2 regions of the Bradyrhizobium cedriense genome follow, and region 1 is predicted to be linked to the other one. Evidence: predicted binding sites of a transcription regulator. Region 1 holds the regulator's gene; the other holds the start of a gene.
What was found. Region 1 encodes PhoB, which activates phosphate uptake and scavenging genes when phosphate is short. Its sites were predicted from a motif close to TGTCATNNANCTGTCAT; they were not measured.
Positions count from the first base shown of each region.

Region 2: a site for PhoB is predicted at 4,838-4,854, ahead of ACYCVF_RS04915 (UDP-2,3-diacylglucosamine diphosphatase). Genes of this name have one in related genera too.

Region 1 is NZ_JBTSWB010000004.1:576,519-583,760, reverse strand. Features, by position in the region: gene argF (ornithine carbamoyltransferase) at 1-115, opposite strand, end outside; gene ACYCVF_RS19350 (acetylornithine transaminase) at 115-1,323, opposite strand; gene ACYCVF_RS19345 (GcrA family cell cycle regulator) at 1,778-2,290, shown strand; gene phoB (phosphate regulon transcriptional regulator PhoB) at 2,511-3,218, opposite strand; gene phoU (phosphate signaling complex protein PhoU) at 3,251-3,967, opposite strand; gene pstB (phosphate ABC transporter ATP-binding protein PstB) at 3,979-4,800, opposite strand; gene pstA (phosphate ABC transporter permease PstA) at 4,797-5,642, opposite strand; gene pstC (phosphate ABC transporter permease subunit PstC) at 5,647-6,636, opposite strand; gene pstS (phosphate ABC transporter substrate-binding protein PstS) at 6,804-7,242, opposite strand, start outside.
Region 2 is NZ_JBTSWB010000001.1:1,042,582-1,049,823, reverse strand. Features, by position in the region: gene ACYCVF_RS04930 (caspase family protein) at 1-1,672, shown strand, start outside; gene ACYCVF_RS04925 (threonine/serine dehydratase) at 1,849-2,832, opposite strand; gene ACYCVF_RS04920 (glycosyltransferase family 4 protein) at 2,959-4,002, opposite strand; gene ACYCVF_RS04915 (UDP-2,3-diacylglucosamine diphosphatase) at 4,002-4,814, opposite strand; gene thiD (bifunctional hydroxymethylpyrimidine kinase/phosphomethylpyrimidine kinase) at 5,057-5,857, opposite strand; gene ACYCVF_RS04905 (Lrp/AsnC ligand binding domain-containing protein) at 5,985-6,230, shown strand; gene ACYCVF_RS04900 (c-type cytochrome) at 6,242-7,168, opposite strand.

The DNA.
Region 1 (7,242 bases):
CCGGCTGCTGCGCCTTCTGCTTGGCCTTCATCGCGGACGATGCGGCGAGCATGCGTTTGAGCTCCGACAGCGGCAGCTCGTTGATATCGAGGAAATGCTTTGGCGACTTGCTCATCAGCTTGCCGCCCGCTTGGTCTGACCGGACGAGATCGCAGCACAGGCACGTTCGAGCCGCGCGACGCTGTCCTCGATCTCGGCCTCGGTGACGATCAAAGGCGGCAGGAAGCGCACGACATTGTCGCCGGCCCCGACGGTGAGCAATTTCTCGGCGCGCAACGCCGCGACGAGATCGCCCGAGGGCACGACGGCCTTGATGCCGATCAGGAGCCCCTCCCCGCGCACCTCGCTGACGACGTCGGGATGACGGTCGATCACGGAGGCAAGCTTCTGCTTCAGCAGCAACGACATCTTTTGCACGTGATCGAAGAAGCCCGGCTTGAGCATGACGTCGAGCACGGCGTTCGCAGCCGAGATCGCGAGCGGATTGCCGCCGAAAGTGGAGCCATGCGACCCAGGCCCCATGCCGGAAGCGGCCTCCGAGGTGGCCAGCACCGCCCCGATCGGGAAGCCGCCGCCGAGCGCCTTGGCGAGCGACATCACGTCAGGTGTGACACCGGTGCGCTTGTACGCAAAGAGTTCGCCGGTGCGGCCCATGCCCGTCTGCACCTCATCGAAGGCGAGCAACAGGCCGCGCTCATTGCAGAGCTCGCGCAGCGCCTTCAGGAAGGCGGGAGGCGCAGAGCGAACGCCCCCCTCGCCCTGGATCGGCTCGATCAGGATGCCGGCGGTGTGCGGGCCGATCGCCTTCTTCACAGCTTCCAGGTCGCCATGGGGCACCTGGTCGAAGCCGTCCATCGGCGGACCGAAGCCCTCGAGGTATTTTGCAGATCCGGTGGCAGCGAGCGTTGCCAGCGTGCGGCCATGGAAGGCGCCCTCGAAGGTGATCATGCGGTAACGTTCCGGATGCCCCTTGGAGAAGTGATGGTGGCGCACCAGCTTGATCACGCCTTCCAGCGCCTCCGCACCGGAATTGCAGAAGAATACGAAGTCGGCAAAGCTCTCGTTGCAGAGGCGGCTTGCGAGCTTCTCGCCGTCCGGGCTCTGGAACAGGTTCGACATGTGCCAGAGCTTCGTCGCCTGCTCCTGCAACGCCTTGACCAGCGCGGGATGGACATGGCCGAGCGCATTCACCGCCACGCCAGAGGTGAAATCCAGATATCGATCCCCATTGGTCGCGATCAGCCAGCAGCCTTCGCCGCGTTCGAAACCGAGGTCGGCCCTGGCGAAAACGGGGAGCAAATGCGGCGCGGCGCTGTTAGTCATGACGTCACTTGATGTTGCGGACGGCGTGAAGCGTGCACTCGCAACGCACCATTGACCGGCCCGGAAAACGAAACGTGCCGCCTTTTAAGGGCGGCACGTGGCACTATCTTATGCTTGGCAAAACGGGTGTCAATGCCGTCCGGAAAGCCTCGCGAAACGCTGACTCCGTAGTCTTGCGGTGCCGATTTTGCGGGGTTTTCACCACGGAACATGTGGAAGCGAGTCGGCGGACTCTTGCGCGGGAGTCACGCCATATTGTAGCGTTTGAATTGTCAGATACGACATCTCGTGCAGCGGTTCTGATCCCAAGAGTCCTCATGTACCGGCGTAACGTTCGGGCGTTTTGAGCGCGCCCGGCGAGCCTTAAGGGATTCTGGGGGCACGGGTTTTCAAGGCTTAGGCATTCGCTGCGAAGGCCCCAGGATGGCAGCCGCGCAGCGAAGGAAAGGGTGCAATGACGGTTTTGACCTGGTCCGATGATCGCGTCGAGCAGCTGAAAAAGCTCTGGGAGGCCGGACTTTCGGCCAGCCAGATCGCGGCAGAGCTCGGCAATGTGACCCGCAACGCCGTGATCGGCAAAGTGCACCGGCTCGGCCTGTCCGGCCGCGCCAAAAGCCCTTCATCGGCAGCGCCCCGGCCGCGCAAGGCGCGGCCCGCGCAGCACATGATGCGGGTGACCCGCCCCGTTTCGCGCGGCAACACCGCACTGGCGCAGGCCTTCGAGGTCGAGGTGGAGGCCGAGCCTGTCACCTACGACAACGTCGTGCCGATGAGCCAGCGGCTGTCGCTGCTGGAATTGAACGAGGCGACCTGCCACTGGCCGGTCGGCGACCCCTCGAGCCCGGATTTCTTCTTCTGCGGCGGCAAGGCGCTCTCCGGCCTGCCCTACTGCGCTCAGCATTCGCGCGTGGCCTATCAGCCCGCGGCGGATCGCCGCCGTGCGCCGGCGAAGCCGGGTCCGCGCTGAGCCCGGCGCGCGCGGCCAGTCGTAGCGCAAAGACGTCTCAACACATTGGATGTCGTCCCTGCGAACGCAGGGACCCGTAGTCCCGGGGTACAATTATCGCGGGATCGTCACTCCGAGTCTTCGCCAAACCACGTCCTGTGGTTATGGGTCCCTGCGTTCGCAGGGACGACATCGGAGGATGCCGTGGCAGCCCGCTCAATCACGTCTGCCTGAGCAAACCCTAAGTCTGCTCCGCCTTCGCAAACCGGTCGTCCAGCGCATAGCCGGCGCCGCGGACCGTGCGGATCGGATCCTGCTCGCGGCCGAGATTGAGCAGCTTGCGCAGGCGGCCGATATGGACGTCGACGGTACGCTCGTCGATGTAGATGTCGCGACCCCAGACGCTGTCGAGCAGCTGCTCGCGCGAGAACACGCGCCCGGGATGCTCCAGGAAGAACTCCAGCAGACGATATTCGGTCGGGCCGAGATCGATTGGCCGGCCCGAGCGCGCCACGCGGCGCTTGTCGCGATCGAGCTCGATGTCGCCATAGGCGAGCACGGTAGCGAGCCGCTCGGGGCTGGCGCGCCTGAGCAGGCCCTTCACGCGCGCGAGCAGCTCCGGCACCGAGAACGGCTTGACGATGTAGTCGTCGGCGCCGGTGGCAAGACCCCGCACCCGCTCACTCTCCTCGCCACGCGCGGTCAGCATGATGATCGGGAGCTGCTTGGTTTCGGGGCGGGTCCGAAGCCGTCGGCACAGTTCGATGCCCGACAGGCCAGGCAGCATCCAGTCGAGCACGATCAGATCGGGAATGTGCTCCTTGAGGCGGGTGTCGGCGTCATCGCCGCGCATCACCGTCTCGACGTCATAGCCGTCGCCTTCGAGGTTGTAGCGAAGAAGCTCGGTGAGAGCTTCCTCGTCCTCAACCACCATAATGCGTGCGCCCATGTTGTCGTCGCTCCTTAGGTATTCGGCACCGTTTAGGTATTCGGCACCGTCGTGGCGAAGTTCGTCATGTCGCCCTTCGGCCGCTTGTCGGTGATCGTCTGCCCCTCGATCATGTAGAACACGGTCTCGGCGATGTTGGTGGCGTGGTCGCCGATCCGCTCGATGTTCTTGGCACAGAACATCAGGTGGATGCAGAACGAGATGTTGCGCGGATCCTCCATCATGTAGGTGAGGAGCTCGCGGAACAACGAGGTGCAGATGGCGTCGACTTCCTCGTCGCCCTTCCACACCGCCATCGCCGCCGGCAGATCGTGCGCGGCATAGGCGTCCAGCACGGACTTGACCTGCTGTTGCACGAGGTCAGTCATATGTTCCAGGCCGCGGAACAGTTTGAGCGGATGGAAGTCCGTCTCGAGCGCCGCGACGCGCTTGCCCATGTTCTTGGCGAGGTCGCCGATCCGCTCGAGATCGGTCGCGACGCGCATGGCGCCGACGATCTCGCGCAAATCGACCGCCATCGGCTGGCGGCGGGCGATGGTGAGCACGGCGCGCTCCTCGATGCGCTTCTGCAGCCCGTCGAGCTCGACGTCGATGGTGACGACGCGCTGCCCGAGCGCGACGTCGCGGCGGATCAGCGCGTCCACGGAATCGACGATCATGCGCTCGGCGATGCCGCCCATCTCGGCGACCAGACGGGTGAGCTCCTGGAGATCGGTGTCGAAGGCTTTCGCGGTATGTTCAGAACCCATATTCCGTCTCCTCAACCGAACCGGCCGGTGATGTAATCCTGCGTGCGCCGGTCGCTCGGCGACGTGAAGATCTTGCTGGTGTCGTCGAACTCGATCAACTCGCCGAGATACATGAAGGCGGTCTTGTCGGAGACGCGCGCCGCCTGCTGCATGTTGTGGGTGACGATCGCGATGGTGTAGTTCTCGGACAATTCCTGGATCAGCTCCTCGACCTTGGCGGTCGAGATCGGGTCGAGCGCCGAGCAGGGCTCGTCGAACAGGATCACCTCGGGCCGCACGGCGACGGTGCGGGCGATGCAGAGGCGCTGCTGCTGGCCGCCGGAGAGCGACAGGCCGGAGGCATTGAGCTTGTCCTTGACCTCGTTCCACAGCGCGCCGCCGCGCAGCGCCTTCTCGACCCGGTCATCCATCTCGGACTTCGAGATCTTCTCGTAGAGGCGGATTCCGAAGGCGATGTTCTCATAGATCGTCATCGGGAACGGCGTCGGCTTCTGGAACACCATGCCGACCCGCGCACGCAGCAGATTGAGATCGAGCTTGGGATCGAGGATGTTGGTCTGGTCGAGCATGAGCTGACCGGTGGCGCGCTGCCCCGGATACAGATCGTACATCCGGTTGAAGATGCGCAGCAGGGTCGACTTGCCGCAGCCCGACGGACCGATGAACGCCGTAACGCGATTGGTGCCGAGCGCCAGGTTGATGTTCTTCAGCGCGTGGTGTTCACCATAATAGAAGTTCAGGTTGCGCGCAGTGACCTTGGCGGGCGCCTCGGGCAGCGGCTGCGAGCCCGGATGAACGACCGGCGCACTTACGGAAACAGACATTTCACTCATTTTGCAGTCCTCTCGGCCCCGAGGATGCGGGCGCCAATGTTCAGGGCAAGCACGGTCAGGGTGATCAGCAACGCACCGCTCCAGGCGAGCTGCTTCCAGTAGGCGTAGGGGCTCTGCACGAAGTTGTTGATGGTGACCGGCAGGTTGGCCATCGTCTTGTTCAGGCTGAGGCTGAAGAACTGGTTGGACAGCGCGGTGAACAGCAGCGGCGCGGTCTCGCCGGCGACGCGGGCGGTGGCGAGCAGCACGCCGGTGATGAGGCCGGAGCGCGCGGCGCGATAGGCGATCCGCTTGATCACCAGCGAGCGCGGCAAGCCCAGTGCGCTGGCGGCTTCGCGCAGCGGATTCGGCACCAGCAGAAGCATGTCCTCGGTGGTGCGCACCACGACCGGGATCACGATCACGGCCAGCGCCAGCGCGCCTGCGATCGCCGAGAAGCTCCGCATCGGCACCACGACCGCGCCGTAGATGAACAGGCCGATGATGATCGACGGCGCCGAGAGCAGGATGTCGTTGATGAAGCGGATCACCGAGGTCAGCCTGTCGTTGCGGCCATATTCGGCGAGATAGGTGCCGGCGAACAGGCCGAGCGGCGCGCCGATGCCGACGCCGATCACGGTCATGATGAGGGAGCCGACGATGGCGTTGAGCAGGCCGCCCTCGCTCGATCCGGGCGGCGGCGTGTTCTCGGTGAAGATCTGCAGGTTCAGACCGGCGAGGCCGTTGTAAAGCAGCGTGGCGAGGATCAGGGCGAGCCAGGTGACGCCGAAGGCGGCGGCTGCCATGCAGAGGCCGCGGATGACGATGTCCCAGCGGCGGCGGCGCGAATAAATCGGGTTCATGGCTTCACTTCCCGGCCTTGGTTTCCAGGCGCATCAGCATCAGCCGCGCGGCTGCGAGCACGAAGAACGTCAGCACGAACAACAGTAGACCGAGCAGGATCAGGCCGGACTGGTGCAAGCCGTCGCTCTCGGCGAATTCGGAGGCGATGGCCGCGGAGATCGTGGTGCCTGGCGCGAAGATCGACGAGGAGATGCGGAACGAGTTGCCTATGATGAAGGTCACCGCCATGGTCTCGCCGAGCGCGCGGCCCAGCGCCAGCATGACGCCGCCGATGATGCCGACACGGGTGTACGGGATCACCACGCTGCGGACGACTTCCCATGTTGTGCAGCCGACGCCATAGGCGGCTTCCTTGAGCACGGGCGGCACCGTCTTGAACACGTCCACCGAGATCGAGGTGATGAAGGGCAGCACCATGATGGCGAGGATCAGCGCGGCATTGAAAAGGCTGAGATAGGACGGGGGACCCGCGAAGATCGCCCCCAGCACGGGAACGCCGTCGAAGACCTTGATCATGAAGGGCTGGAAGCTGTTGGCCAGGAAGGGGCCCAGCACGAAGAAGCCCCACATGCCGTAGATGATCGAAGGAATGCCGGCGAGCAGCTCGATCGCCATGCCGATCGGGCGGCGCAGCCATTGCGGGCAGAGCTCGGTGAGGAAGATCGCGATGCCCAAGCCGACCGGAATGGCGATCAGCATCGCGATGAAGGAGGTGACGAGCGTGCCGTACATCGGCCCGAGCGCGCCGAGCACCGGCGGATCGGCCGACGGCGCCCAGCGCTGCGTCCACAGGAACGAAAGGCCGTATTCCTTGATCGCCGGGAAGGCGCCGACGATCAGCGAAATGATGATGCCGCCGAGGATGAGCAGCACCGAGATCGCGGAGAGCCGCGTTATCCAGTAGAAGGTGACGTCACCCAGCTTGAACGCGCTCAACGCTTTGGCGCGGTCATATGGTCCGGCGGCATCAATCACATTGCTCTCGACAGCCATTTCTGCCACGCCGATCCCCTGTACTGAATGATAACGTTTTCTAGGTCGCTGGTCTCGTGCTCCGGACGCTCGCGGATCGCGAGATTGGTCCGGAGGACGGTCGTTCGCGGGATCCGAGCGACGGCGCGGCCTTCGCGCCGCACCGCCTTCCGGAACAGAAGAGCGCCTTAGCTCTTGATCTCGGCAGCCCAGGTCTTCTCGATCTGCTGGACGACGCTGTCGGGCATCGGGATGTAATCGAGCTCCTCTGCCATCTTGCCGCCGCTCTTGAAGGCCCAGCGGAAGAACTTGATGGCTTCCTGCGAGGCCGCCTTGTCGGTGGCAGACTTATGCATGAGGATGAAGGTCGCCGCGGTGATCGGCCAGGACTTGTCGCCGGGCTGGTCGGTCAGGATGACGTAGTAGCCGGGAGCCTTGGCCCAATCGGCGTTGGAGGCGGCGGCCTGGAAGGCTTCGACGGTCGGCTGCACCGTCTTGCCCGCCTTGTTGACGAGGCCGGTGTAGGTCAGCTTGTTCTGCTTGGCATAGGCGTACTCGACATAGCCGATCGAGTTCTTGGTCTGGCCGATGTTGCCCGACACGCCTTCGTTGCCCTTGGCGCCGACG
Region 2 (7,242 bases), on a different contig from region 1:
GCTGGTGATCGGCAATGCGAACTACCTGAACGCGCCGCAGCTTGCGAACCCTGACGATGACGCGCAATCGATGGCGCAGTTCTTGAATTCCGCCGGCTTCGAAGTGGTCGCCGCGACCGATTTGACCCAGAACGACATGCTCCGCGTCGTCCAGGACTTTTCCGCCAAGGTCGCCTCGCGCGGTCCGAACACCGTCGCGATGGTCTACTATGCCGGTCACGGCGTGCAGCTCGCCGGCGAGAATTATCTCGTTCCCGTGGACGCGAAGATCTCCAGCCCCACCGAGCTCGTCAACAATTCGGTGCGCCTCGTCGACGTGATGGCGACCCTGGAGACGATCCCGAGCCGCATGCGTATCGTCATCCTCGATGCCTGCCGCAACAACCCGTTCCCTCAGGTCAATGACGCCGGCCGGGGCCTTGCCATCGTGGACGCACCAAACGGCTCGATCGTCGGCTACTCGACCGCGCCGGGCGCCGAAGCGCTGGACGGCACCAACGGTCACAGCCCTTACACGCAGGCCTTCCTGAACGTCGCGCGCGAGCCCAACGTGCCGATCGAGCAGCTGTTCAAGCGCGTGCGCCTTCAAGTGAACCAGACCACCAGCGGCGCGCAGATCCCGTGGGAGAGCTCGTCGCTGACGAGCGACTTCACCTTCTTCGGTGACACCGCGGTTGCCGCCAACCGCGCGCCGATCAAGGCGCCGGTGGTGCAGATGGCCTCCAACCTGCCGAGCCGCTCGACGCGCCAGGCCTATGACTACGTCGTGTCCGAGGGCCGTCCGGAATACTATCAGGAGTTCATCCGGATGTATCCGCACGATCCGCTGTGCGATCACGTGCGCTGGCTGCTCAAGAATATCCTGATCTCACAGGCCTGGCACAAGGCCGTGCTCACGAACTCGCCGCTTGCCTACAAGAGCTTCCATGACAGCTATGGCAACAGCCCCTACGCGCAAGTGGCGCTGAAGCTGCAGGAGCAGCCGAAGCAGATCCCCCTGATGCAGGCGACCAAGTTCCTCGCGCCCCAGAACATTGCCCCGATCCTCAAGATCGGTAATCTCGGCCAGCCCAAATACATGCCGCTGATGCAGCAGGGCAACGGCGCGCAGGCGAACGGCAACCTGCCCCTCGTGCAGAAACCGATCGACGGCAACGTCATCGGCAAGCTCGGCAATGGCGGCCACATCATCAACCTGCCCTCGGGCAGCAACCAGCCGAACCAGCAGAACGGCACGCCGTCGCAGACCCCGGGGAAGATCGTCACACTGCCTGCGCCGACCAACACGACCAACGGCAATGGCGGCATCGGCAAGATCGTGACCCTGCCGGCGACCAACAACAAGCCGGACGCCAGCGGCGTCAAGCCGGGGAAGATCGTGACCATGCCGGTGAATGTCGGCAAGGGCGGCACGAAGATCGACGGGAAGCCGATCAACGTTCAGACGCAGAACCGCCCGATCCGCGTCAACAACGGCAACACCGGCATCGTGAAGCTCAACAACAATCCGGTCAACAAGGTGCAGGTGCAGACCAACGTGCATCGTCCGCAGCTCAACACGATGCCGAGCCGCATGGTCAGCAGCAGCAGCAACAGCAACTTCCGCCAGTCCATGAACCAGGCGCCGAGCATGAACGGCGGCGGCAATCGCCGCGGCGGCTTCATGCGCTGATCGCGCGGAAAGCGCACACGACAAAAGGGCGGAGCAGCGATGCTCCGCTCCTTTTCTCCATGTCAGCTCTTGAGCACCGTCATTCCGGGATGCGCAGAAAGGCGCAGGCCCGGAAGCGGCAGATTCGGCGGAGCAATGGATTCCGGGCTCTCGCTTCGGGAGCCCCGGAATGACGGCTAGGCCACCAGCTCGGCGAACAGGTCCGCATCGACATTGCCGCCCGAGAGCACGATGACGACGTTCTTGCCCGCGACGTCGAGGCGTCCGGCGAGCAGCGCGGCGAGGCCGACGGCGCCGCCGGGCTCCACCACGAGCTTGAGCTCGCGATAGGCGAAGGCGACGGCCGCGCCGACTTCCTTGTCCGAGGCGGTCACGCCGCGCGCGAGCAGCTTGCTGTTGATCGCAAACGTCATCTCGCCGGGCATCAGGGCCATCAGCGCATCGCAGATGGTGCGGCCTGCGGGCCGATGCGGCTCACGATGGCCGGCGCTCAGCGAAATGCCGTGATCGTCGAATGCCTCGGGCTCGGCCACCACGATCTCGGCCAGCGGATAGCGCGCCTTCACGGCGGTCGCGACCCCGGCGATCAGGCCGCCGCCGGAGGCCGGTGCCACCACGATATCAGGGGCGAGGCCGAGGCTCGCCATGTCCTCGGCGATCTCGCGACCGGCGGTGCCCTGCCCTGCTATCACGAAGGGATCGTCATAGGGCTTGACCAGCGTCGCACCGCGCTTCTCGGCAATGCCGCGCGAGATCGCCTCGCGATCGTCCTTGTCGCGATCGTACAGCACGACCTCGGCGCCGTAGGATTTGGTGCGCTCACGCTTCGACAGCGGCGCATCCGCAGGCATCACGATGGTCGCCTGCATGTCCAGGATCTTTGCCGCGGCCGCCACGCCCTGGGCGTGGTTGCCGGAGGAAAACGCGACGACGCCGCCGGCGCGCTTGTCCTGCGGGATCGAGAACACCTTGTTGAAGGCGCCGCGGAACTTGAACGAGCCGGTGCGCTGGAGCATTTCCGGCTTCAGGAAGACCTTCGCACCGACGCGCTCGTTGAGCACGGGAAAGGACAACAGCGGGGTGCGGATGGCGTAGGGCGCGATCACGCGCGCTGCGGCATCGATGTCGGCAGGGCCGATCGGGAGGAGCTGTTCTGTCATGTCAGACATTATCGCGGCGATTGCGCCGCGGGCAAGACACCTCCGCGCGAGGATCGGAAGCGTTTTCGAGCGAAGAGGATACCGGTTCGCGTCAAGAAGGCGCGTCAAAGCAGAAAAACACCCGTTTCAGGCGACGAAGCGCGGCTGTTCCGCCTCGTTCCGGCCCGGCAGCACGGCGCCGACCGCCTCGATGCTGGCCACGAAAGCCCGGGCCGAGGCCTCCCAGGTATAGTTGGCAGCGAAAGCGACACAGTCCTGCCGGGAGATGTCGAGCGCGGCAAAGCAGGCATTGCGCAGATCGCAGTCGAGCGCGCCGACGGGGGCATCGCCGATCACGTCGCGAGGACCCTTCACCGGGAAGGCCGCCACCGGCAGGCCGCTCGCGAGCGCTTCCAGCAGGACCAGGCCGAACGTGTCGGTCCTGCTCGGGAACACGAAGACGTCGGCGGCGGCATAGATTTCCGCCAGCTCCTCGCCGTGCCTCTCGCCGAGGAAGATCGCATCGGGATAGGCTTCTTCGAGCCCGGCCCGGTCCGGGCCGTCGCCGACGATCACCTTGGTGCCGGGCAGGTCGAGATCGAGGAAAGCTTCGAGATTCTTCTCCACCGCCACTCGCCCGACCGACAGAAACACCGGTGCCGGCAGGCAGAGATCGATCGACCGAGGATGGAACAGATGGGTGTCGACGCCACGCGGCCACAGCACGACATTGTCGAAACCACGCTCGGTCAGCTCGCGGGCAAGCGCGGGCGTTGCCGCCATCACGGCACTGCTGGTGCCATGGAAACGGCGCAGCGCCCGCCAGATCAGCGAGCCCGGAACCGGAACGCGGGCCCGCACATATTCGGGGAAACGGGTGTGGAAGCTGGTCGTGAACGGCAGCTTGCGCTGGCGGCAGTAGCGGCGGACCATCAGGCCGATGGGCCCTTCCGTCGCGATGTGGATGCTGTCGGGACGCGCCTCCTCGATCAGCTCTGCAATCCGCGCCGGGCGCGGCATGGCGAGCCGCACGTCCCGATAGCTCGGCATCGCGAAGGTACGAAACGATTGCGGGGTCAGAAAGGCGAACTCGAGGTCGAGGCTTTTGCCGGCATCAGCAAGCTTGGTCAGCGTCCGAACCACACCGTTGACTTGCGGGTGCCAGGCGTCGGTCGCGACCAGGATGCGCATCAGGCAGCCCTTGCCGCGACCTGCGGGACGGTTGCCGGCTTCTGCACCTGGTCCGCCCAGGTGATGATCTCGAAATGGCCGTCGTCGTGCTCGACCAGCGCGGTGCAGCTCTCGACCCAGTCGCCGCAATTCATGTAGCGGATGCCGGACTCTTCGCGGATTACGGCATAATGGATGTGGCCGCAGATCACGCCATCGGCATCGTAGCGTCGCGCCTCGGCGGCGAGCGCCTGCTCAAACGCGCCGATGTAATTGACGGCGTTCTTGACCTTCTGCTTGGCCCATTGCGACAGCGACCAATAGGGCACCTTGAACAGGCGGCGAAAGAAGTTGACGAAGCGATTCATCTGGATCGCGAAGTCGTAGGCCTTGTCGCCGAGGTGGGCGAGCCAGCGCGCGTTCTGCACCACGAGATCGAAGATGTCGCCGTGGATGACGAGATAGCGCTTGCCGTCGGCGCCGGCGTGAACCGTGTTCTCGACGACGTCGATGCCGCCGAAATGCGTGCCGTAATAGTTGCGCAGGAACTCGTCGTGATTGCCGGGAATGTAGATGATCTTGGCGCCCTTGCGCGCCTTGCGCAGCAGCTTCTGGACGAGGTCGTTGTGCGATTGCGGCCAGTGCCAGCTCGATTTCAGCGCCCAGCCGTCCACGATGTCGCCGACGAGATAGATCGTGTCGGCGTCGTGGTAGCGCAGGAAGTCGAGCAGAAGGTCGGCTTGAGAACCGCGGGCTCCGAGATGAACGTCGGAGATGAACAAGGTGCGAAAGCGCCGCTCAGGGCTCTCGTCACTCACAGCGTAACTTCCCATGCGCCAGCCTGTAACAATGTCCCGTGACAGGGGGATGACCGATTGAACCTTGAGGCACCTCAGATACGAATCAAACTTCGCCTCGCCCTCCCCGCGAATATCAGTCGCATGCGACAATCAGGCGACATGGTGCCGCGGGGCATCGCAAGAAACTACCCTCCCCCTGGAGGAACCCCGGGAGGGGGGAGGGTGAAAGCCAGCGTTGAACGGATGGACGGCCGCGCTGCCGCGGGCGGCCTGCGTCAGTAGAACCTGTGGAAATGATGGATCGGCCCGTGGCCGTGGCCGACGCTGAAGCGGTCCGCGGCGCCGATCGCAGCGCTGATCCAGGCCTTGGCATTGCGCACGGCGTTGTCCAGATCCTCGCCCTTGGCGAGCCCCGCCGCGATCGCCGACGATAGCGAGCAGCCAGTGCCATGGGTGTTGCGGGTGGGGACGCGCGGCGCAGCGAGCGCGATCGTGCTTTCGGCGTCGACCAGATAGTCGATGCTCTCCGCGCCCTCGCCATGCCCGCCCTTGATCAGGACGGCACGGCAGCCGAGCGCCAGCAGGCGGCGCCCCTGCCCTTCGATCTCCGCCTCGCTTGCCGCCACCGGCTCCTCGAGCAGAGCCGCGGCCTCCGGCAGGTTCGGCGTGATCACGGCGGCCAGCGGGATCAGCCTGGTGCGCAGGGCGTCGACGGCTTCGGCGGCCAGCAGGCGGTCGCCCGAGGTCGCCACCATGACGGGATCGAGCACGACGTGCCGGGGCGCCCAGCGTGACAGTGCGGCCGCGATGGCATCGATGCTGGCGACCTGGGCCACCATGCCGATCTTCACCGCGCCGATTTCGAGATCGGAGAACACCGCGTCGATCTGTTCGGTCACGAACGTGGCCGGCACCGCGTGGATGCCGGTGACGCCGCGCGTGTTCTGCGCCGTCAGCGCCGTGATCACGGAGGCGCCGTAGACGCCGAGCGCGGCAAAGGTCTTCAAGTCCGCCTGGATGCCGGCGCCGCCGCTCGAATCGGAGCCTGCGATGGTGAGTGCGACCGGGGTCGTCATGACGGTTTTCCGCGTTCTCGAGCCATGAACCATTTTAGCAAGCCCGCGCCGACCCCAGCAAGTTCGCTTGCTAAATCCGGGCGGTTTTGGCCTATTAGTCGCCAGATACGCTTTCGGAGTGCCCGCGATGGTCCCTTTCTTCGTCCAGATCAAATGCAAGCTCGGCCAGTCCTACACGGTGGCCAATGCGCTTGCCGAAGCCGAGATCGCCTCCGAGATCTACTCCACGGCCGGCCAATACGACCTCCTGGTGAAGTTCTACGTCGACAAGGACACCGACATCGGCCATTTCGTGAACGAGAAGGTGCAGGTGCTGCCGGGCATCCAGGACACCCTCACCATCATCACCTTCAAGGCGTTCGGTACCGGCTAGCTCGAGCTGTCCTAGCTCCCCTGCTTGCGCTTCGGCGGCGTCGGTCCGTCCACCGGCGGCAGCGATTTGAGGTACTCCGCCATCGCCGCGAGATCCTCGTCCGGCAAGTGCGAGGTGTTCTTGATCACGCGCGTCATCGCGCCGCCGACACTGTCGCCATCAGGCAATTCCCCCGTCTTGAGGAAATAGGCGAGGTCCTTCGCGCTCCACTCGCCGAGCCGCTTCTGGGTGATGTTCGGAACCCAGCCCTCACCTTCCGGATTTGGCCCGCCGGCAAAGCGCTCGCCGGAGATGATGCCGCCGAGCGCATTGCGCGGGCTGTGGCATTCGGCGCAATGGCCGAAACTGCTGACGAGATACGCACCGCGATTCCACTGCGGCGACTTGCTGCCGTCGGCAACGAAAGGCTTGCCGTCCATGAACAGGAACTTCCAGATCCCGATGTTGCGGCGGATGTGGAAGGGAAAGCCGACATCGTGGTCACGCACCTTGCCCGCAACGGCCGGCAGCGTCTTCAGATACGCAAAGAGATCGAGCACGTCCTCCCGCCTGGCGTGCTGGTACGAGGTGTAGGGAAACGCCGGAAAGTAGTGCTGCCCGGACGGCGAGACCCCGTGGATCACCGCGTTGATGAAATCGGCGTCCGTCCATTTGCCGATGCCGTCGTTCGGATCCGGCGAGATGTTCGGTGCGTGGAACGTTCCGAACGGCGACTTGATCGCGACGCCGCCACCAAGCCTGAGACGATCGGGTTGATTGGGAACGGCATGGCAGGATGCGCAGCCGCCGGCGTTGAACATCGCCTCGCCATTGGCGAGATCAGGCGAACGGGCCGGGATGGCGCTCGCAGCCGCCACCACGGGCGCACTGAGCCACCAGTAGAGGCCGGCAGCGGCGATCGCGACGAGCAGCGCCACGAAAATTGTTCGTTGCAACATGCGCACCCATTCACTCGTTACGGCGAACTTATGACCGAAGTCGTCGCGGCTCCAGCCACGAAGATTTTAGCCCG